Regions from separate parts of the Brevibacterium sp. FAM 27836 genome, predicted to be linked through region 2. Evidence: predicted binding sites of a transcription regulator. Region 2 holds the regulator's gene; the other holds the start of a gene.
What was found. Region 2 encodes HspR, which represses chaperone genes until heat shock. Its sites were predicted from a motif close to AAGTTGAGTCNNNNNGACTCAACTT; they were not measured.
Positions count from the first base shown of each region.

Region 1: the regulator HspR is predicted to act here: its motif matches at 4,498-4,522, upstream of clpB (ATP-dependent chaperone ClpB).

Region 1 covers NZ_CP195711.1:2,143,369-2,155,267, forward strand. Annotated here, with positions in the region: gene ACSE4D_RS09675 (DUF5819 family protein) at 1-132, shown strand, start outside; gene ACSE4D_RS09680 (HTTM domain-containing protein) at 122-1,411, shown strand; gene clpB (ATP-dependent chaperone ClpB) at 1,831-4,437, opposite strand; gene ACSE4D_RS09690 (Na+/H+ antiporter) at 4,591-6,168, opposite strand; gene ACSE4D_RS09695 (enoyl-CoA hydratase) at 6,284-7,063, shown strand; gene ACSE4D_RS09700 (NAD-dependent epimerase/dehydratase family protein) at 7,139-8,071, shown strand; gene ACSE4D_RS09705 (SDR family oxidoreductase) at 8,079-8,918, opposite strand; gene ACSE4D_RS09710 (FAD-binding dehydrogenase) at 8,915-10,684, opposite strand; gene pheA (prephenate dehydratase) at 10,808-11,746, opposite strand; gene ACSE4D_RS09720 (glycosyltransferase family 2 protein) at 11,743-11,899, opposite strand, start outside.
Region 2 covers NZ_CP195711.1:2,366,643-2,378,541, reverse strand. Annotated here, with positions in the region: gene serS (serine--tRNA ligase) at 1-156, opposite strand, end outside; gene ACSE4D_RS10615 (diacylglycerol/lipid kinase family protein) at 238-1,353, shown strand; gene ACSE4D_RS10610 (hypothetical protein) at 1,576-3,819, shown strand; gene ACSE4D_RS10605 (lipoprotein 17-related variable surface protein) at 4,063-5,397, shown strand; gene ACSE4D_RS10600 (DUF1206 domain-containing protein) at 5,542-6,417, opposite strand; gene ACSE4D_RS10595 (heat shock protein transcriptional repressor HspR) at 6,601-7,041, opposite strand; gene ACSE4D_RS10590 (DnaJ C-terminal domain-containing protein) at 7,056-8,069, opposite strand; gene ACSE4D_RS10585 (nucleotide exchange factor GrpE) at 8,251-8,916, opposite strand; gene dnaK (molecular chaperone DnaK) at 8,916-10,778, opposite strand; gene ACSE4D_RS10575 (TnsA-like heteromeric transposase endonuclease subunit) at 11,105-11,836, shown strand; gene ACSE4D_RS10570 (helix-turn-helix domain-containing protein) at 11,829-11,899, shown strand, end outside.

The DNA.
Region 1 (11,899 bases), 220 kb from region 2:
GCCGAACGTCCGAAGATCCAGCCGGTTCCCGTGGGCTGGCGTGCACTCGTCGTCGAGGAGCATCAGTCCCAGCAGGAGTTCACGAAGTACTTCTGCTCCTCCGACAAAGTGAGGTGCGTCAGTGAACAGTGACGACACGACCCCGCACGAGGAAGACGACATGAAATCGACGAGGAGCGGAACGGACACTGCGACCGAGGTCGGGCACTCCGGTCCGGCCGCCTCGGCGAGGGGAGACGAAGAGTCGCAGGAGAGCATCGGCAGCGCCGGACTCGTCCCGTTGACGACCCTGGTGCGCGCGAAGCTCGCGCACGGCTGGAACTGGCTCGAGGAGATGCTCACCGGTCGCTATCACGCGACCTACGGGCTCGCGGTGACGCGGATCCTCATCGGGTTGACCGGGCTCGGACTCATCCTCACGAACTTCAATGCGCGGCACTACGCCTTCGGCGTGGGGGCTGCATGGAACGGTGAGATCGCCGAACCGAAGAGCGACTTCCCGAGCATCTGGCTCTTCTCCCTCTACCACCGGGCGGTGACGACGCCGCCGCTGTTCACCGCGCTGACGATCGGGCTGGCGCTGCTGGCCATCGTCATCATCCTCGGGTGGCGCACACGGATCGTCCTGCCCTTCTACCTCGTGCTGTGGGTGAGCTTCATCGAGCTCAACGACGGTGCCGGCGACCAGGGCGACAACGCCTACCGCATGTTCATGATCGCGCTCCTCTTCGCCGACACCACCCGCCGGTGGTCGCTCGATGCCAGGCGCCGGGCCCGGAATCCGGAGTTCCCGGAGTCCGACGGCGGGCCGTGGCGGTGGGCGCTCATCATGGCCAACAACCTCGCCATCGTCGTCCTCGCATTCCAGGTGTGTGCGATCTACATGTCCGGCGGCCTGTACAAGGCTGGCGGCACCGCTTGGCAGCACGGATTCGCCGTGTACAACCCGCTGCACACGCAGCAGTTCGGCACTTGGCCGGTGCTGTCGGATCTGATGACGGCGTGGGGGCCGATGGTCGTGGCGATCTCGTGGGGGTCGATCCTCTTCCAGTGCGCTTTCCCGTTCATGCTGTTCAACCGATACACCCGCATCGTCGCGCTGCTCGGCATCCTCTCCTTCCACCTCGGCATCGCGCTGCTCATGGGCCTGCCGTGGTTCTCGTTGACGATGATCGCCGTCGACGCGATCTTCATCCGCGACCGCAGCTTCGCCAAGGTCAGCGCCTATCTGCGGCACTGGTGGGCCTCCTCGGCGCCACGGGCCAACGGAGCGAAGGCTGCTGGGGCTGGCGGTGCGAAGGCTGGGGCGAAGGCCGCTGGGGCTGGCGGTGCGAAGGCGGCTGGGACGAAAGCCGCCGAAGCGAATGCTGCTTCGTCCTCGAAGCCGGGGTCCTCAGCCGGTAAGAAGTAGCACGTTCGCGGCCCTCTTTCGCTGCGCAGCCGGCGGAGCAGACGCAGGGGCGTTTCACGTTCAGTGCGGCGGGTTTCACAAAAGGTGCATGGGCGCATCACTTTTGGTGCGAGTGCGCGTCACAAAAGGTTCGGTGCATCAGTTCCGAATCTGATGCACCGCACCTTTTGTGTTGCAGGGTGGTTCTCCCGACCGTTGTGTGGCAGGGAACGCCGTTGTGGAGCAGGGGGCGGCCGTGCCCGGCCGGTGCGGCTGCAGGGGCGGGCGCCCACGCACGCTGCGGCTGCAGGGGCGGGCGCCCACGCACGCTGCGGCTGCAGGGGCGGGCGGCCCTGCCGACCGGTGCGGCTGCAGGGGCGGCACCCCCGACCGGTGGGCTGCAGGGTGGTTCTCTCCCGCACGCACGCAGGCTGCGGCTGTTACCGCTTGGGGCGCAGCTCCAGGCCCTTGGCCTCGGGATCTTCGGGCAGGTCGACCACGACGGTGTCTCCGTCTTGGATGTCACCGGCCAGCAGAGCGCGGGCCAGCTTGTCGCCGATCTCGCGCTGGACCAACCTGCGCAGCGGACGGGCGCCGAATGCCGGGTCGTAGCCTTCGAGGGCCAACCAGTCCTCCGCGCCCTGAGTGACCTCGAGGGAGATCCGACGGTCGCCGAGCCGCTTGGACATGTGTTCGATCTGCAGATCGACGATCGAGGCGAGCTCGGCCTGGCCGAGGGCATCGAAGAGCACGATGTCGTCAAGCCGGTTGAGGAACTCGGGCTTGAACGTCGCATGCACGACGTCGAGGACCTTGCTGCGCTGCTCCTCATTCGACAGCGAGTTGTCGACGAGGAACTGCGAACCGAGGTTCGAGGTCAGGATGAGAATCGTGTTCCGGAAATCGACCGTGCGTCCCTGACCATCGGTGAGCCGACCGTCGTCGAGGACCTGCAGCAGGATGTCGAAGACGGAGGGGTGCGCCTTCTCGACCTCGTCGAGCAGGACCACGGAGTACGGGCGACGGCGGACCGCCTCGGTGAGTTGGCCGCCCTCGTCGTAGCCGACGTAGCCCGGAGGAGCGCCGACGAGGCGGGACACGGTGTGCTTCTCACCGTATTCGCTCATATCGATCCTGATCAGAGCCTTCTCATCGTCGAAGAGGAAGTCCGCCAGCGACTTCGCCAGTTCCGTCTTGCCCACACCGGTGGGTCCGAGGAACAGGAACGAACCGGTCGGACGATCCGGGTCGGCGACACCGGCCCTCGAACGGCGGATGGCATCGGAGACCGCAGCCACGGCATCCTTCTGCCCGATGAGTCGCTGACCGAGGACGTTCTCCGCCCCAAGCAGCTTCTCGATCTCGCCCTGGAGCAGGCGTCCGGCGGGGATGCCCGTCCAGGAGGAGACCACCTCGGCGATGTCATTGCCTGAGACCTTGTCGGAGACCATCGGGTCCGAGTTCTGCCCGGCTTCGGCTTCCGCTTCGGCTGCTTCGGCCTCGGCGATCTCCTTCTGCACAGCGGGGATCTCTCCGTAGAGCAGACGAGACGCGGTCTCGAGGTCCGTGTCGCGCTGAGCCTTGTCGGCAGCGGAGCGCAGTTCGTCGAGCTTCGTCTTCAGCTCACCGACCCGGTTGAGGCCGGCACGCTGGGATTCCCAGGTCGCTTCGAGTCCGCGCAGCTCCTCCTCCTTGTCGGCGAGATCGGCGCGCAGGGCGTTGAGCCGTTCGACGGACGCGGAGTCGGTCTCCTTCGACAGGGCCATGTCCTCCATCTTCAGGCGGTCGACGGCGCGCCGGAGCTCATCGATCTCGACGGGAGCCGAGTCGATCTCCATCCGCAGCCGGGATGCCGCCTCGTCGACGAGGTCGATGGCCTTGTCCGGCAGTCGCCGACCGGTGATGTACCGGTTCGACATCGTTGCCGCGGCGACCAGGGCGCCGTCGTTGATCGAGACCTTGTGGTGGGCTTCGTAGCGCTCCTTGAGTCCGCGGAGGATCGCAATCGTGTCCTCGACACTGGGCTCGCCGACGAAGACCTGCTGGAACCTCCGCTCGAGGGCGGGGTCCTTCTCGATGTTCTCGCGGTACTCATCGAGCGTCGTGGCGCCGATCATCCGCAGCTCACCGCGGGCGAGCATCGGTTTGAGCATATTGCCCGCATCCATCGAGGAATCCCCGCCGGCCCCGGCACCGACGATCGTGTGGAGTTCGTCGATGAAGGTGATGATCCGCCCGTCGGCGTTCTTGATCTCCTCGAGCACGGCCTTGAACCGCTCCTCGAACTCGCCGCGATACTTCGCGCCGGCGACCATCGCGGAGAGGTCGAGGCTGATGAGCGTCTTGTCGCGCAGCGACTCGGGCACGTCTCCGGCCACGATCCGCTGGGCCAGGCCCTCGACGACGGACGTTTTGCCGACGCCGGGCTCACCGATGAGGACGGGGTTGTTCTTCGTCCTGCGGGAGAGCACCTGAACGACGCGACGCACTTCCTTGTCGCGGCCGATCACCGGATCGAGTTTGCCCTCGCGGGCGACGGCGGTGAGATCGATGCCGAACTTCTCCAGCGACTGCATGGTCTCCTCGGGGTTCTCCGAGGTGACCTTCTTGCCGGCGCGCAGTTCGGGCAGAGCCGCGAGCAGCGCGTCCCGGCCTGCACCATTGGAGCGCAGGGCATCGCCGGTGCCGTCCTGGCCGGCAGCGGCGGCGAGCAGCAGGTGCTCGGTGGAGACGAACTGATCGCCGAGTGCGGTCATCTCCTCCTGCGCGAGATTCATCATCTCGAGCCCGGTCCGAGACAGGCTCGGCTGGCTCACCGAAGAACCGCTGACCGTGGGGAAGCCGCCGATCACGGCTTCGATGGCGGTGAGCACTCGCCGCGGGTCGGCGCCGACCTTGGTCAGCAGGGTGGCCGCGAGAGAATCGGGCTGGGACAGGAGGGCGGCGACGAGGTGCGCCGGTTCGACCTGGTTGTTGTGCCGGGCGACGACGTCGTTGACCGCAGTCTGCAGCGCCTCCCGGGATTTGGTTGTCATCTGTGCGTCCATGCGCAACTCCTTCGTGAAATCGTGTGCTGATCACAGCTCTCGAATGGAACAACACCAACAAAGTTGAGTCTATTCCGCTCAACCTTTATTTTCAGCCGAGAATCTCGCCGAGGCGGCCCGCCGTCCCGTATCGCCGACACCAACGCGTCCGGCTCAGTTCGCGAGCACGGACTGGAGGTCGAAGCGACGCAGGACCTTGTCGGCGATCTCCGGATCCGTGCCGCGTTCACGTCGGGCGGCGAGCACCTCGGCGCGGGCGGTCTGCATCGCCCTCTTCTGCACCTGCAGCATCTGCTCACGGTGTTCCTTGAACGCGGTCACCTGCTCGGAGTTCGCCTGGTCATCGGTGGTTCCGCTGAGCTGGTCGTGGAGGAGCTTGAACCTGGCCCGCAGCGGTTCGACCACCTCGTCGGGCAGGCTGTCGTCGTTCCTGATCTCGCGCATCGCCGCCTTGTAGGCGCGCATCGCGATCGCCTTCGTGGCCTGATGCTCCTTCTCCGCCTCGTCGTCGATGCCCAGGCCCGCCACCGCAGCGGGGAAGGTCAGTCCCGCCAGAACGAGGGTGACGAGCAGGACGATGGCCGCAGCGACGACGATGTAGGACCGGCCCGGAAACGGCATCCCGGATTGCGTGGTCGCGGGAATCGACAGGGCCAGAGCCACCGTGGCCAGACCGCGCATCCCGCCCCAGGTCATCAGGGTGGCATCGCGGACGTTCAGCGGAGCGGCATCGGGGTCGACCTCCCGGCGCTTGCGCTCGATGAGAGTGCCCAGGAGCAGCCAGATGAAGCGGACGGCGATGACGATGACGGCGATGAGCCCGCCGATGAGCAGCGCCCGCCCGAGATCGGCATGCTCGGATTCGATGATGAGACGCAGATCGAGTCCGATGAGGCCGAAGGCGATGCCGGTGATGAGCATCTCGAGGACCTGCCAGGTCGAGTTCTGGGTGACGCGTGCCGCGGAGTTGCCTTCCGTGTCGCGGCGACGGACCTCGAGTGCGGCGACGACGACGGCGATGACGCCGCTGGCGTGGAGGTGCTCGGCGACGAGGTAGACGCCGAAGGGCAGGACGAGCATCAGTGAGGAACGGGCGACCGTGTGGTCGATCTTCTCCATCACCCACCACGCCGCGAACGACAGGACCAGACCGACGGCGACCGCGACGGCGGCGGAGACGATGAATGACACAGCCAGATCTGCGTAGTCGACCTCGGTGCCGGCCAGCACCGCGGCCATCGCGGTCTGGAAGATGACCAGCGACGCCGCGTCGTTGAACAGTCCCTCGCTCTGCAGGGTCGACATGATGCGGCGCGGAATCGACACGGTGCCGGCGACCGCGTCGACGGCGACGGGGTCCGGTGGGGCGAGCATCGCGCCGAGGGCGATGGCCGCGGCGATCGTGATGCCGGGGATGAGGAGGACGGCGGAGCCTGCGACGGCGGCCACGGTCACCCCGACCAGGGCCACGGACATGCCGAGGATCGTGCGCCACCGGATCGCGAACAGTGCCCACGACGTCTTCTGCGCCGCAGCGAAGAGCAGGGGCGGCAGGAACAGGGGGAGCACGAGTTCGGGGTCGATGCCCACCTCGGCGAAGGTGGGGATGAAGGCACCGGCGATGCCGATGAGGACCATGAGCGCCGGCCACGGAAGTCTGAGTCTCTGCCCCAATCCGACCACCACCGAGGTAGCTGCTCCGAATCCGATGATCATCAGCAAAGTGGTCATGATGGTCCCTCTCGACTCCGCTGGACCCGCACCGGGAAGGCCGCGCGGACGGGGATGAGCGAAAACGGTCGACCAGATTCCGCGCTGCGAGCCTGACCTTTGGCAGAATATGGCTATGTCCGAGTCAATTGTATTCGCGCCGCTCGACGACGGAGTCGCGTCCGTGACGATCAACCGGTCGGCCACACGCAACGCTTTGTCCCTCGAGGTGATGGAAGCCCTCATCGACACCCTCGCCGAGGTGGGCCGCCGCACCGATGTGCGCGCAGTCATCGTCGGCTCCGCCGGTCACGTCTTCAGCTCCGGTCATGATCTCAAGGAGATCCGTGGGGCGGATCTTGAAGCGCAGCAGGAGATCTTCAACGCCTGTTCTCGTCTCATGCAGCTCATCCAGACCATTCCGCAGCCGGTCATCGCGCAGGTTCAGGGGGTGGCAACGGCGGCCGGATGCCAGCTCGTGGCCGCCTGCGACCTGGCGGTCGCCGCGGAGTCGGCACGGTTTGCGACTCCGGGAGTGAAGATCGGCCTGTTCTGTTCGACGCCGATGGTCGCCCTCTCCCGCGCGGTGCCGGCGAAGCAGGCGATGCGGATGCTGCTGACCGGTGATTTCGTCTCCGCCGAGGATGCGCTGGCCTTCGGTCTCGTCTCCGACGTCGTCGCCGATGACGACCTCGAGACCGCCACGGCGGATCTCGCTCGGAAAGTGGCGTCCGCCTCGTCGGCTACAGTTGCCATAGGCAAGGCCGCGTTCTACGAGCAGCGTGAACTGCCTGTGGCCGAGGCGTATGCGCGGATGTCACAGGTGATGGCACACAATGCTGTCGGCACCGATGCTCAGGAAGGGATCGACGCCTTCCTGAGCAAGCGCGAGCCGCGGTGGCAGCACCGCGGATGAGCGCCCGCGATGTCGCGAGAACTTCGACAGTGTCAGGATGTGCCGCAGTGAGGCACGGATGAGAAGGGGATCAACGTGGCGGTGATAGTGACCGGAGCCAGCGGCTTCATCGGCGGTGCCATCGCGCGTGCTCTCGCGGAGAGGGACGAGACCGTCTACGCTCTGGGCCGGAGAGACCCGGACATCCCCGGAGTGAACTTCCAGCAGTGGGACATCACCGAGCCGGCCCCTTCGGCGGTGACGTCTCTGGCGGGGAAGGTCACTTCGGTCTTCCACTGCGCCGGGATCGCCTCGGTGAGCGCTGATGATGACGCACTCTATGAGGTGCGGGTGACGGGTACGCGCAACGTCCTCGACGCCTTCCCGAAGGCCCGCATCGTCCACCTGTCGTCGACGACGGTGTACCCGCCGAGCGAACTCCACACCGAACTGTGGGAGGAAGCCGGGCCGAAGGATCCCGGCGAGTTCTCCGACGCCTACTCGCGCACCCATGCCCTGGCCGAACAGCTCGTCGCTCGGATCCGACCCGATGCCGCGATCCTCCGACCTGCGGCCGTCTATGGCCCGGGCGAGACGATGCTCATGCCGTTCCTCGCCCACATGGCGAAGAAGGGGGTGCTGCGTCTGCCCGGAGGCGGTCGGCAGAAACTGACCCTGACCCATGTCGACAATGTCGTGCGGGCCGCGCTCGCCTGCCTCGATGTGCCCTCGGCGGCGGGTCCGTTCAATATCGGGGACCCGACCCCGTACCGGCTCAAGGACGCCGTGGCCACTCACTTTGCGCGGATGGGCTACGACCAGGTCGTCATCGAAGGGGTGGCGAAGGACAAGGCGCTGGTCATGGCGAAGCTCGGACTCCGGATCAAGGGGATGTTCAAGCGCGGAGATCGTGCGAAGCTCTTCCTCGTCGAATACCTGCAGTCCGATCGGACCTATAACCTCTCACGGCAGCAGAGGGTGCTCGGGATCTCGACCACCCAGCACCTCATCCCCTCCCGGTTCCAGTAGGCCCGTCTCAGCGTTTCAGCCCGTGCTGGGCGGCGACGATCTTCGATATCAGCGAGCGCGGAAGCACACGTTTGAGCAGGAACGGCAGCGGGGCCCGGCTGCCGACGGCGTAGAACTCCCGCGGCCTGGGCGAGATGATCGCGTCGACGATCGTGGCCGCGACTGTCTCGGCCGAGATGCCGCCTCGTTCATTGGCATCGAGCCGCTCGAGCATCGTCGTGACATCCGCCGTATAGGGCGAGCCCTCCTCGAGGTACTTCGTCCGGCGCAGCCCGATGCCCGTGGCGATCGACCCGGGCTCGACGGTGCTCACCCACACCCCGAACGGTGAGAGTTCCTGCCGGGCTGCCGTGGCGAATCCGCGCAGAGCGGCCTTCGACGCCGAATAGGAGCTGCGGTGAGCCAGCGGAAAACTCGCGAGCATCGACCCGACCATGATGATGCGGCCCGCTCGTCGCTCGCGCATTCCGGGCAGAACGAGCTGACTCAGCCTTACGGGCCCGAACACATTCGTGCGGAACAGGCGTTCGACGGCATCGGCGGGCAGCTCTTCGAACGGACCGGACTGACTCTCGCCGGCATTGTTCACGAGCACATCGATGCTCTCGCGCATGCCGATCGCATCGAGATCCTCGGCCAGCCGGTCCGGCCCCTCGGGGTCGGCGAGGTCGAGCGGCAGGTACCGGACTCCGGGGATCGTGTCGGTCGGCTTGAGCCGATCCGGGCTGCGGCTCGTCGTGAGGACGGTGCAGCCCTTGGCCGCGAGTGCTTCGACGACGGCTCTGCCGATACCCGAGGTGCCGCCGGTGACGAGGACGGTGAGGTCCGGTCGCGCAGTGCCCGTCATGCTCGCTCTCCCCCTGGGAGCGCGGAATCGCCGTGCCCACGTCCTGATGCGTCATTCCCTCGTCCGGGTGCGCCGGCACCGGTCTGGTTTGCGACCGCGCGTCCGGCCCGCAGCCCCGAGAAGATGCACCCGCCGAGGAACGTGCCTTCGAGTGCGTTGTAGCCGTGCATTCCGCCGCCCCCGAATCCGGTGACCTCACCGGCTGCGAACAGCCCCGGAATCGGTGTGCCGCCTCCGGCAGTGCCGCCGGCAGCGCCGATGACCTGACCGTCGAGGTTCGTCTCCGCCCCGCCGAGGGTCTTGCGCGAGAGCAGACTCAGCCGCACCGCGATGAGCGGCCCGTGCTCGGGATCGAGGATTTCGTGCGGCTTGACCGCGCGCACGATCTTGTCCCCCAGATAGGCGCGGGCATTGTGGATCGCCTGCACCTGCGCATCCTTCGAGAACGGGTGCGCGGTCTGGCGGTCCCGTTGCCGGATCTGCTCGACGAGGTGGTCGTGATCGATGACCGGCCCGCGGGAGCGTGCATTCATCCGGGCGACGAGTTCCTCGGTCGAATCGGCGACGACGAAGTCGGAACCGTACTTCTTGAACGCCTCGATCGGCGCGGGAGCATCGGAGGAGCGCACACGGTCGAGCGTGATCCGGATGTCCTTCTCCGTGATGTCCGGGTTCTGCTCCGAACCCGAGAGCGCGAATTCCTTGCGGATGATCGACTCGTTGAGGACGAACCACGAATAGTCGTACCCCGTGTCGAGGATTGTGCGCATCGTCCGGTTCGTGTCGAAACCGGGATAGTTCGGGGCTGGGAACCGGTTGCCTTCGGCATCGAACCACATCGACGAGGGGCCGGGAATGATCCGGATCCCATGCCCGGGCCAGATCGGATTCCAGTTCTCGATGCCCTCCGTGTACGCCCAGATCCGGTCCCGATTGATCAGGCTCGCCCCGGCATCCTCGGCGATCTGGAGCATCCGTCCGTCCACGTGAGCGGGCACACCGGCGAGCATCGTGTCGGGGAACTCGCCGAGGCGGTCGACCGGCCAGTACTTCTTCATGAGGTCGAAATTGTGGCCGATCCCGCCGGTGGTGACGATGACGGCGGGAGCACGGAGTTCGAAGTCCGCGACCTCCTCGCGGTTCGACTCCACCCCGCGAGCCGTGTGGCTGGGCGCGAGCGTGCGACCGCGGACACCGACGACGGTGCCGGATTCGGTGAGGAGCTCATCGACGCGGTGTCGGAACCCGAACTCGACGAGCCCGGCCGTCTCGGCGGCTTCGACGGGTTCGCGGAAGACGCGGACCACCTCGGGGCCGGTGCCCCAGGTGAGGTGGAAGCGGGGGACGGAGTTGCCGTGTTCGGCGGCTCCGGAGCCGCCGCGTTCGGCCCAGCCGACGATCGGAGTCAGGCGCAGGCCGAGGTCACGCAGGTACTGTCGCTTCTCTCCTGCCGCGAATTCGAGGTAAGCCTCGGCCCACTGTCTGGGCCAGTGGTCCTCCTCGCGGTCGAATCCCGCCGAGGTGGCCCAGTCGGCGCGGGCGAGTTCGAGCGAGTCGTGCACGCGCAGTCGACGCTGTTCGGGAGAGTCGATGAGGAAGAGCCCGCCGAGTGACCAGAACGCCTGCCCGCCGAGGTTGGCGCGATTCTCCTGGTCGAGGATGACGACGCGTTTGCCGGCTCGGGTGAGTTCATGGGCGGCGACGAGACCGGCGAGTCCGGCGCCGACGATGATCGCATCGGGGGATGGGTGGCCGTTTGTGCTCATCGTCGACTCCTCTGTCGTCTCCGTCGGCCGAACCGACGTTCAGTGGGTTCAGATTGCCAAAAACAGGCCGGATTCTGGCAATCTGCGCACACTTACCTTTCAGTAGGAATCAGTATCGCAGACTCAGCCGCCCAGGGTGCGCTCCAACCAGTCGGCTGCCGCGGCGAAGGACTCCTCGGAGGTCGTCGGGTCGATCGGCACGAGGACTCCGTCGGAACTCGGGTAGCTGCCGAGGAAGGCGAGTTTGAGCGCGGACCGATGAACGCCCTGCAGCGCCTCGGCCACCCGCGCCTCGTGGATGTGCCCGAGCAGGTCGATCGAGAACTGGTAGAGACCCAGCCCGTCGCCGGTCGGTCGGGATTCGATGCGCGACATGTTCACACCGCGGCTGGAGAACTGTTCGAGCAGTTCGAGCAGCGAACCGGCCCGGTCCGATCGCAGAGCCGCGACGATGGTGGTCTTGTCCGCCCCGGTCGGTGCGGGAATGGCACCGGGACGGGTGACGACGACGAAACGGGTGACGGCGTCCTTGCGGTCGCCGATGTCCTCGGCGAGGACGTCGAGCCCGTAGCGCTGCGCGGCCAGGGCGGGACACACGGCGGCCACATGGTCACCGGCGTCGTTGGCCAGGTCGCGGGCGGCAGCGGCCGTCGACGAGGTCGGCAGGTAGACGGCATCGGGGAAGTGTTCGGACATGTACGCGCGCACCTGTGCCTCACCGTGCGGGTGGGAGCCGAAGGACGTGACCTCCTCGGCGGCGGTCCCCGGCTTCACGGCCAGGACGAAGCGGACGGGCACGACCACCTCGGCGATGATCTGGAGCCGACCGTGCTCGGTCAGGGCATCGATCGTGGCCGGCACCCCGCCTTCGACGGAGTTCTCGATCGGAACGACTGCGGCATCGCAGTCGCCTTCGATGACGGAATCGAGAGCGGCGGCGGCATTGCGCATCGGCTGTGCCGAGGCCGTCGCGCGCAGATTCCGGGAGTCGAGGAAGCTCAGCAGAGCCGCCTCGGTGAACGTGGCCTCGGGGCCGAGGTAGGCGAAACGGGCCAGACTCACTTGCCGGTCTCCTTCTGCTGGTGGCTCCGCTTGGCGCGGATGCGGCGGACGAGGATGGCGCGGGCGACATCGCGGTATTGGGCGGCGCGGTGCAGGTGCGCCTTGAGGTCGCGACCGGTGACGCGGTGGTGGAGGTCGCATTCGACCTCTTCC
Region 2 (11,899 bases):
CTGATCCGCACGTGCGTCTTCGAAGGCGGTGATGGCCGCACGACGAGCGGAATCGGCGGCGATGACCTCGTCGATGAGCTCGACGGATGCCCCGCGAGCCTCCTGCGATGCCTTGAACAGGGCCGGGTTGTCTCTGAGAAGCGCTAGATCGATCACCCTCTCAGCTTAACGGGCCGGGCCTGTTTTCGATATTCGGCACTCAGCCTGCACACGACTTCGGCACTGTACATTTGGGCCATGATCATCGAGTTGGATCCCCTGATGACCTGGGTCATCGTCATCGGCGCTCTCGCGGTGCTCGTGGCCGCGTTCCTCATCGGCCGCCGCACCGGCGTTCGTCGCGCACTCAACACGATGCGACGCTCCGCCCACCCGGCGAACCTCTCCGACGAGGTGGTCGATGACGCCGCCCGGTACCGTGCCGCGCTCATCGTCAACCCGACGAAGACCGATGTCCACAACCTGGCCTCCACCGCCGAGGCGATCTGCCGTTTCGAGGGATGGAGCCGTCCGCTCGTGCTCGAGACCACCGTCGACGATCCGGGCGCGGGAGCTGCCGTCCGCGCCCTCGACGAGGGGGTCGACGTCGTCATCGCCGCCGGTGGTGATGGGACCATCCGCGCTGTCGCCTCGGCGCTGGCGGGAACATCGACCCCGATGGGAATCGTTCCGCTGGGAACGGGGAACCTCCTTGCCCGCAATATCGACCTCGTCCTCGACAAGACGGAGTGGGCGCTGCGGATCGCCCTGTGGGGACGAAATCGCGAGATCGACGTGGGGATGGCGAAGACCGCCCCGGACGGCGATACCCATATCTTCACCGTAATGACCGGGCTTGGCTTCGACGCCGCGGTCATGGCCGACACCAGCGACGACCTCAAGGCACGTCTCGGATGGCTCGCCTATGTCGAAGCGGGGTCACGGAAGCTCACCGGCAAACCCAGTCATGTAAAGGTCACGTTCGACGACGAATACCGGATCTCGGCGCGGGTGCGCTCGGTCCTCGGCGGCAACTGCGGGAAGTTGCAGGGCGGCATCCAACTGCTGCCGCAGGCGGTCATCGACGACGGCATGCTCGACGTGCTCATCGTCAGCCCGAAGAACCTCGGCCAGTGGGTCGGCGTGCTCGCATCGATCGCCGGCCGCAGGGCCTCACGCGGGCTGCATACGAACATCCGGAAGTGCCGCAAGGTCGTCATCGAAGCCAGCGACGACGTCGATATTCAGCTCGACGGGGATCCGCTGGGACAGTCGTCGTACCTCGAGATGGAGGTCGATCCCTCAGCCCTGACCGTCCGAGTGCCCACCGTCGAACAGCGCAAGCAGATCCGCGCCGAGGCGTGGCCGGTCTAGCTCGGAACCGCTGAGTTCTCGCGGCCGAGGCCTCCCCTCGCCGAGGCGACCGTGACAGTCATGCTCTTACCAATGAGTAGGTCACGAAACGGTTAAAGGAATTCACCTAAGTGTTACCGCTTTTAAACCTGAACAAAATGTACAGAAATAGTTTAGAAAACCCTTAGAACCTAGGATGAGTGCCGTATCACACCCCTCGTTACAGAGATTGAAGGCACTCCAATGAAGAAGATCATCCTCGCGCCGGCAGTCGCGCTCGCGTTCACCGGTCTTGTCGCGAGCCCGGTCGTCGCCGCGGAATCGACGTCCGCTCAGTCGGCATCTACCCAGAAGGCCGAACAGCAGAAGATCGACCAGCAGAAGGCCGAAGCCAAGAAGAAGGAAGAGGCCAAGAAAGCCGCGGCTGAAAAGGCTGAAGCCGAGAAGAAGGCAGCTGCAGAGAAGGCAGCTGCCGACAAGAAGGCCAAGGAAAAGGCCGCGGCCGCCAAGAAGGCCGCTGCTGACAAGAAGAAAGCGGACGAGAAGAAGGCTGCCGAGGACAAGAAGGACGACGCCAAGAAGCCTCCGAAGAAGGTCGATCCGAAGCCCGCTCCTGCCCCCAAGGACGAGGACAACGACGCCAAGGACGACGACAAGTCCGAGGACAAGGCCAACCCGATCAACGCTTCGGTGCAGGTGACCTCGGGCGAGGTCACGGCAGAAGAGCTCGCCGAGGAAGGCGTGACCGTCAAGGTCACCGGCCTCGAAAAGGGTGACAAGGTCTCGGCCAAGTCCGGCCTCACCGGCCCGGCCGTCACCGCTCAGGGCTCGACCGCGACGATCACGCTGCACTCGGCCAACGAGGTCAAGCAGAAGAGGGTCAACTTCGCTCTCCAGCTGGAGCGTCCAGGCACACAGTCAGTCACCGAAACCAGCGTGGTCCCCCTGGCTGACGAGTCCGAGGCACCCGAGGTCGACCCGACGGTCTCGCTCAGCACCGACGAAATCTCGCAGAGCGGCATCGAGGATGACGGCATCAAGGTCACCGGCGAGGGCTTCACCCCGAACGGCACTGTCACCGTCGTCGGCGGCAACGCAACGTCGCCCTTCGCGACCCAGGAAGTCGAAGCCAACGCCGACGGCGAGATCTCCGCAACCCTGAAGTTCGAGGGCGACGAAGCACTTCCGGCCGGCGATTACTCCGTCTGGGGCGTCGACCAGGAGTCCGAAACCAACTCCCCGGCTCAGGACTTCACCATCACCGAAGACGGCGCCGTCGACCCGACGGTCACGGTCGACTCGAAGGAGATCTCCCTCGAGGACTTCAAGAAGGACGGACTGAAGTTCACCGGAACCGGCTTCTCTCCGGATGGTACCGTCAGCGTCAAGGGCGAAGCCGTCTCCTCGCAGAGCGCGGCAGCACCTCAGGCCGAGGAAAAGGCCCGCGCTGACGAGAACGGTGATGTCGAAGGCGTCGTGGTCGCTCCCGAATCTCTCGAAGCCGGCACGTATTCGCTGACTTTCATCGATGACACGACCAGCGCCGCCAGCAACTCTGTCGAGATCACCGTCACCGAAGAGGATGACGACGCCGTCGATCCGATCGATGCCTCACTCAAAGTCGATCCGAAGGAGATCACCGCCGAGGATCTCGCCAACAGGGAAAAGGGCGTGACGGTCACTGTCTCCGGTGTCAAGAAGGGTGACAAGATCACGGACTCCCTCACCGGAGAGACCGAGACGGCAGAAGCCGACGGTGACTACGAGCTCAACCTCTGGTACGAGGGCAACCCCGACAACCTCGAGGTCGGCAAGGTTCCGTTCACCGTCACCATCGACCGTGAAGGCACCGAGTCGGAGACCCTCGAGGGCAACATCAACGTTGTCGCCGAAGACGGAGACGATGACGGGGACGACCGCAACGAAGACGGCAATGACGATGGCAAGGATGGCAACGACGATGGGGACGACGGTGAGACCGAAGCTCCCGCCGATGCATCCTTCACGGTCTCCCCGAAGAAGATCGAGGCAGCGGACTTCGCCAATGAGAACAAGGGCGTCACCCTCGCCGTCGAGAACTGCGAGCCCGGTGCGGATGTCCACTTCGAGGTCAACCCGAAGGGCATCAACGTCACGGCGTACGAGAACACCGTCACGGCTGATGACGAAGGCAATGCCTCGGTCAACGTCTTCGGCACCTCGTCGGATGTCTCGGCCTATGTCGGTGCTTACACCGCAACCGCGACCTGCGGTGACGACACCATGAAAGACTCCTTCACAGTCACCGGTGGCGCCAATGGCGGCGGATCTAACGGCGGCGACAACGGAAATGCCGGAAACGGCGGAGACGACGGCAGCCAGCTGCCGCGTACCGGTGCCGACCTCGGCGGACTGACGACGGGAGCCCTGCTCCTCCTCGTCGGTGGTGCTGCGATCGCACTGACCGGCCGCAAGAACAAGTTCGGACAGACTCCGACGAGCTTCTGATCCGAGCCAGGCGGTCAGCCTGGAACGACAGACGAAGGGGCGGCTCAGCACACACTGAGCCGCCCCTTCGTCTGTTCTGCCGTCTGAGACGAATCGGTGCTTCCAGGTGAATGGAAAATGAACTCTGCGACGGGGCCGAAGTCAGTGCTGAACAAAACGACCACAACTATGCGTGTGGTGAATGTTGCATTACTGTTACATTCGTAATACTTCACACCCAGCTGTCATTTTCTAAGGAAATACATGAAGAAGCTCGCCCTCGCACCCGCGGTGGCCATCGCCATCACCGGCCTGGCCGCATCCCCAGTCATCGCTGCCCCCGGCTCGGTCAACTACTCGCACTCTGTCGTCAAGAACTCCGGCGACGCCCAGGAAAGCACTGCACCTGAATCACCTAAGGCTGATGCGCAGGCTATCGAGGCAGAGGTGACGACCTCCCCCAAGGAGATCACCGCCGAGGATCTCGCCAACAAGGACAAGGGAATCGTCGTCACGATCACCGGCCTTGAGGCCGGAGACAAGATCTCGGATTCGCTCACCGGCGAAGCCGGAACTGCTGAGGGCGATACCTTCGAATACAACATCTACTCCACTCAGCCTGCCGAGGACATCGAAAACGGTACGGTTGATCTCTCCGTCACGATCACTCGCGACGGTGAGCAGCGCACCTACGACGGGCTGAGCTTCAACGTCGTCGATGACACCGACGAGCCCGAGGCTCCCGAGGTCGACCCGAAGGTCTCGCTCAACACCGACAAGATCTCGCAGAGCGAGTTCGCGAAGAACGGCATCACGGTCACCGGTGAGGGCTTCACCCCCGGAGGCAAGGTCACCGTCGTGGGCGGCACCGCACAGTCACCTTTCGCAACCGAGGAAGTCGAAGCCGACGACGAGGGAAAGATCTCCGCCACCCTGAAGTTCGAGGGCGACGAAGCACTTCCGGCCGGCGACTACTCCGTCTGGGGCGTCGACCAGGAGACCGAGACCAACTCCCCGGCTCAGGACTTCAGCATCACCGAAGACGAGACAGAAGAGCCCACCGCTCCTGCTGAAGAAGCCAAGCTGACCGTCTCCCCCGAGTCGATCACCCCCGCTGACTTCGTCAAGGAAGACAAGGGCGTCACCCTCGCCGTCGAGAACTGCGAGCCCGGTGAAGACGTTCGCTTCCTCGTCAACCCCAAGGGCGAGTCGAGCGTCACCGCCTTCGACAAGACCGTCCAGGCTGATGACGAAGGCAAGGCCAACGTCAACGTCTACGGCACAAGCGCCTCCAACGCCTCGGCCTACATCGGCGACTACGATGTGACCGTCACCTGCGGCGATGACGAACTGACCGGTGAGTTCTCCGTCGAGGAAGATCCGAACGCCGGCGGCGGCGACGATGACGGCAATGAGGACGGCAACGGCGGAAACGACGATGGCGACAACGGAGATGCCGGCAACGGCGGCGACCTGCCTCGCACCGGTACCGAGCTGACCGGCCTCGTCGGCGGCGCGGGCCTCCTCCTCATCGGTGGAGCCGCAGTCGCTATGACCATGCGTCGCAAGAAGGTCGCCCAGGATCCCGCTGAGATCTGATAGCGACTGACCTGACTGATCGTCCGAGCTCGACTGAGCCGGGCGTGAGATGAAGAAGGGCGCGAACCCAATGTGGGTTCGCGCCCTTCTTCTCTCTACAGCCAAATATCCGCGGCCAACATCTGCAGCCCGGCAGACGACAGCTCATTCCATGCGGTCGTACCTCGAACGCAGGGCGAGGAAGCCTCCGTAGAGGACCAGGCCGAGACCCACCGCCAACAGCAGATACGGCCCGAACGGCTGGTCGCGCATGCCCTTGAGCGCGCCGTCGATTCCGGTGAATTCCTCCGGATCACCGGTCGCCGCGGACACCACGATGAGGATGCCCACCGACAGCAGCGTTGCGCCCTTGCCCAGGTACCCGACGACGCCGGTGAATCCGACGAGGAAGCGAATGATCGCGCTCTGCGGACGACGCAGCTCCTCTTTCCATTTCCGTCGCTGACCATTGATACAGAACACGATGCCGATGATCGCAATCACGGCGCCGGCGGCCATGAGGATATACAGTCCGCCCGGCGCCTTCGCCACGGTCGTCGAAGCCTGTGAGCTCGACTTGCCCGAGTCCGCTCCCCCGCCGAAGACGAACTGCGCGAATGTCGCGGCGACCACCAGGTAGGCGATGGCGGAGCCGACCATGGTGAGGAAGCCGGTCCACTGCTTCCGGCCCTGCTTCTGCTGCGGATCCTTCGTTCCAGCGCCGCGCAGCGAGGCCGAACCGAAGAACGCATTGATCAGGCACCACAGCGCCATGAGCGCACAGCCGAGGAAGCAGATGATGATCAGCACCATGCCGAAGGGCTGCGAAGCGATCTGCCCGATGGCTCCCGCCTGATCGGCCTCGCCTCCGCCCTGGCCCAGTCCGATCGTCACAGCGGTCGCCCCGAGGATGGCGTGGACCAGTCCGTTGGCAATGAAACCCGCACGGGCGACTCTTTCGAACCACTGGCTGTCCGCGGCTTCCTGAGCCGCCGAGTCGGCACTGTCGGCGACCTGTCGAACCTTCTCTTTCTCGTTCACAGAAGTCAGTGTCGCACGATATCTGCACCAATCTGCGAAGTTGATAGTCACAATCAGGTGCACATTCGAAAGGCGGAGCGCGCACCCACAATAGGGTACGCGCTCCGCCTCGGCGTTCATGGCTGCCGTTCGCTATTGCGCCCCGACCCGACCTCGCCGTTCGGCTCAATCGTGCCGTTCAACTCAGCCGCGGCGGTACCGGTTGTACAGCACCAGGGCTCCTGGTTCCGGACGTCCCTGCGGGCGACGTCCCCGCGAGATCGAGACGACGTCTCCGCCCACGGTGCCGGCGGCGAAGACGCGTGCATCGCGTTCCTGCGCCGACCTGCGCGCCCGGACCTCGTCCTCGAGCTCCTCGTTGCGGCTCTTGAGCGCATCGACCTGGTTCTGCAGGTCGATGATCTTCTTGATCCCGACGAGGTTAACGCCTTCGTCCTGCGACAGCTGCTGGATCAGTCGCAGCTTGGCGATGTCCTTCCCGGAATAACGTCGGCCCCGGCCCGCAGTGCGTTCCGGAGTGACGAGACCCAGTCGGTCATACTGCCGCAGCGTCTGCGGGTGCATGCCCGCCAGATCCGCGGCCACCGAGATGACATACACCGCCGCACTCGATGAAATGTGCATTGTGATTCACCACCTCAGCTGGCCTTGGCTTTGTCCAGCAAGCCGGCGCGTGGATCCTCACCTTCGGTGGCGGCCTTGAAGGACTCGACCGCTTGTTTGGCTTCCTTGGACAGATTCTTCGGCACCACGATCTCGACTGTCGCCAGCAGATCGCCGGTGCCTTTCTTCGTCTTCACACCTTTGCCCCGCACGCGCAGGGTCCGTCCCGACGGTGTCCCCGGTGCGACCTTGACCTTGACGGGCGTTCCGCCCAGGGTCGGCACCTTGACCTCGGCGCCGAGGGCCGCCTCGTCGAAGCTGATCGGCAGCTCAATCCGCAGGTTGTCACCATCGCGGGTGAAGACCGGGTGCGGGCTTACGTGCACGGTGAGGATGACGTCACCGGGCTCGCCGCCGTTGGGGCTGGTCTTGCCCTTGCCGGCCAGGCGGATCTTCTGCCCGTCCTTGACCCCGATCGGTGTCCGCACGGTCAGCGGCTTCCCACCCGGCATGTTCAGCTTCACCGAGGCACCGTTGATCGCTTCGGTGAACGACAGCGTCGTACTCGACTTGATGTCGCCGCCCTTGAGCGGAGGCTGGTAGCCGCCGTAACCGCCACCGCCGAAACCTCCGCCGAATCCGCCGAGCAGATCCGCCAGGTCCGGGGGAACGTCTCCCCCACCGCCGTAGGTCGTGCGGGTCCTGGTGCGTCCGCCGCCTCCGAAGAGGTCGGAGAACACATCGTCGAATCCGCCGCCGGCAGCCCCGCCGGGTCCACCGGAACCGGCGCTGAACCTGGCACCGCCGCCCATGGCGCGGACCTGATCGTACTGGGCCCGGGATTCCTTGTCGGAGAGCACCTGGTGGGCCTGGCCGATCTCCTTGAACTTCTCTTCGGCCTTCTCATCACCGGGGTTGGCGTCCGGGTGATACTTGCGCGCGAGCTTGCGATAAGCCTTCTTGATCTCGGCGTCGGAAGCATCCTTGGAGACGCCGAGGGTTTTGTAGAAGTCCTTATCGAACCAATCATTCTGAGGTCCGGTATTCACCTGGCACCTCCTTTCCTTCCAATCAATCCTGTCATCACGGTATTCACTTGTCCTCTCACAATCCGCAGCCCCGGGGCACTGCCCCGAAGATCCGGACCGCCGCCGAGGCGGTTCCCCGGCCCCGTACGTCGGTGAACCGGCGTGCGGGGCGGGCGGCCGCCTCGGCGATCATGGTCGTTGCTCAGTCCTCCGGCTGCTGGACACCGACGCGGGCGGCGCGGATGATGCGCTCCCCGATCCGGTAGCCCGGCTGCATGACCAGGAAGAGCGTCGGATTCTCGACCTCATCCGAAGGCTGCTGCATGAGCGCTTCGTGGATGTTCGGATCGAACTCGTCGCCGACCTCTCCGTACTGCTCGACGCCGAGCTTGTTCAGCGATTCGACCAGCTTGTTCACGTGGGTCTCGAAAGGCCCGGTGACATCGCCGTTGTCGCGAGCGAGCTTGACCTCGTCGAGCACGGGAATCAGGGCCTCGACGACCTTGATCGTGCCGCCGAGCGCCGCACGCTCACGTTCGCGGTCGGCGCGCATTCGGTAGGCCGCATACTCGGCGTTGATGCGTTTGAGGTCGGCCAGGTATCCCGCTGCCTCCGAACCCGGTTCGGGCTCGGCCTCCGGCTCGATGTCCTCGAGACCCGAGGCATCGGACGGGATGTCCACACCAAGGTCGCTGGCATCGGCCTGTTCGGCATTCGGGTCCGCGGTCGGCTCCTCACCGGCCCCGGCCGAGGCCGACTGGGCGTCGGCCTCGGGACGGACCTCACCGGTGTTCGGATCGACCCGGCGCTTGTCACTGAAGGTGAAGCCTGGCTCCTCGGACGACTTGTCGTTGCCCTCGGCAGTCATTACTTCTTCTCCTCATCCTCATCGTCGACAACTTCGGCGTCGACGACATCGTCGTCTGCGCTTGCATCGGCGGTACCTTCACCGGCAGCTTCGGCGCCTTCGGCACCGCCCTGCTGGCTGTAGATGGCTTCGCCGATCTTCTGCTGGTTCTCCACGAGTTTGTCGTAGGCGCTCTTCACGGCGTCGTCGTCTTCACCCTTGAGGGCTTCCTTGACGGCGTCGACATCGCCCTGCATCTCGGTCTTGAGCTCTTCCGGCAGCTTGTCGGCATTGTCGGTCAGCAGCTTCTCGGTCTGGTAGGCGAGGTTCTCCGCATTGTTGCGGACGTCGGCAGCCTCACGGCGCTTCTTGTCCTCTTCTGCGTGCTCCTCGGCCTCACGGACCATGCGGTCGATGTCTTCCTTCGGCAGCGCGGAACCGCCGGTGATCGTCATCGACTGCTCGGTGCCGGTGCCCTTGTCGGTGGCAGACACGTGGACGATGCCGTTGGCGTCGATGTCGAAGGCGACCTCGATCTGCGGCACACCGCGCGGAGCCGGAGCGATACCGGTCAACTCGAAGGTGCCGAGGTTCTTGTTGTCGCGAGTGAACTCCCGCTCACCCTGGAAGACCTGGATCGACACGGAGGGCTGGTTGTCCTCAGCGGTGGTGAAGGTCTCCGAACGCTTGGTCGGGATCGGGGTGTTGCGCTCGATGAGCTTGGTCATCACGCCGCCCTTGGTCTCGAGTCCGAGCGAGAGCGGGGTGACGTCGATGAGCAGAACGTCCTTGCGCTCACCTACGAGGACACCGGCTTGGACGGCGGCGCCGATCGCGACGACCTCATCGGGGTTGACACCCTTGTTGGGCTCCTTGCCTCCGGTGAGTTCGGTGACGACCTGGGTCACGCTGGGCATGCGGGTCGATCCGCCGACGAGGACGACGTGGTCGATGTCCTTAACGGATACGCCAGCATCCTTCATCACAGCATGGAACGGAGCCTTGGTGCGCTCGAGGAGGTCCTTGGTCAGGTCCTCGAACTTCGCCCGGGTGAGGGTCTCATCCAGGTGGATGGGTCCGTTCTCGCTCATCGACAGGTACTGCAGCGAGATGTTCGTGCTGGTGGCCGAGGACAGTTCCTTCTTGGCCTGCTCTGCGGCTTCCTTGAGGCGCTGCAGAGCGGTGGCGTCCTTGGTCAGGTCCACGCCGTAGTTGTTCTTGACCTGCTCAACCAGCCAGTCGACGATCCGCTGATCCCAGTCGTCACCGCCGAGGCGGTTGTCTCCTGAGGTCGCACGGACCTGAATGGTGGAGAAGTCGTCTTCGTCCTTGCCGACTTCGAGCAGCGAGACGTCGAACGTTCCGCCGCCGAGGTCGAAGACGAGGATGAGCTCATCTTCTTTGCCGCGTTCGAGGCCGTAGGCCAGAGCGGCAGCGGTGGGCTCGTTGATGATGCGCGAGACGTTGAGTCCGGCGATCTCACCAGCGTCCTTCGTAGCCTGACGCTCGGCGTCGTTGAAGTATGCAGGGACGGTGATCACCGCGTCGGTGACCTTCTCCTGCAGGTACTCCTCGGCGTCGTGCTTGAGCTTCTGGAGGATGCGGGCCGAGATCTCGGGAGCCGTCATCTTCTTGCCGCCAATTTCGGTGGACCAGTCGGTGCCCATGTGGCGCTTGACCGATGCGACGGTGTTCTTGATGTTCGTGACGGCCTGGCGCTTGGCGATCTCGCCGACGAGTGAGTCGCCGTTCTTGTTGACTGCGACGACGGACGGGGTCGTGCGACCGCCTTCGGCGTTCGCGATGACCTTCGGCTCGCCGCCTTCGAGGACGGCGACGACGGAGTTCGTGGTTCCGAGGTCGATTCCAACTGCACGTGCCATAGTTTTCTCTCCTTACAGATCGTGAGTTCCTGCGACTCCAATGTGTGCGATCGGGCGGCTCCGGTTCTTGAGTCAGAACCACTCGACCGCACACATTGAGCCAACCGGACTCAAGTATTCTCTTCGAGGTTCCAACCGTCAAGTCGGCCTCATCAAAGTTGCGTACACCAGACTCAACTTAACTGAGGCGGCTTTTATTCCGCGCCCCCGAAAAATCTTCGGAAACGACCTGTAGGATCCGGCTCGAAATGAGAATTTCCTGATAATGCAAGAACTCTTTGAGAATAAGTCCTTGCGATCTGAGAATAATGTGACATGATTCACAGATGGACGAACTTACTACAGAGGTTCGCTTCCTACCGGCAGGCAACGCCGACCTCGTAGTGACTACCCTCGGGCTGATCAGCTCTCAAGAGGTGATCAGCGGAGAACCTGTGCGCCTTCCGCCGTCCTATAAAGGCCAGAGAAACTTTCCCGGCCTGTTCTGGCTCGCGACCACTCACAGGACCGTCGTATACGAGAGCCTCCTCGAACTCGATCGGCTCTGGCTTGCAGACTTCGACCCCAGCACCGTGCAAATCGCAACGCAACCGTTCCATCTCCAAGGACGAGACGGTGCCCACCTCCGCCGACACGTCCCCGACATACTTCTCGAACACAGCAACGGCAGCTTCACACTCGTCGATGTGAAACCAGCAACCAGACTCTCCGACAAACGAGTACAGGACCAGTTCTCCTGGACCGCCGGATTATGTAGGGCGAAAGGCTGGAGCTACGAAGTATGGTCAGGCGCAGATCCCATTCTGATGCGCAACCTCCGGTTCATCGCCGTCGGCCGACGAGCACAGTTCCTCCACCCAAGACTGCTTGACGAGTTGGAACCACTGGGACACCCAGAAATGACGCTTGCCCAGACTGAGCAGGCTGCAACCGGCTTAGCCGACGAAAACACCCTCCGGATGGCAGTCCTCGCACTGTTGTGGGCTAACCGGTGGCACGTCAACCTCACAAAGCCGATTTCCCTCCAGACCCAACTGTTAGAAGCGCCCCATGGATGACGTACTCGACCTCAACGTAGGAAACTCGCTTTGGCTCGATGGGCAGCGATGGAAAGTCACTGA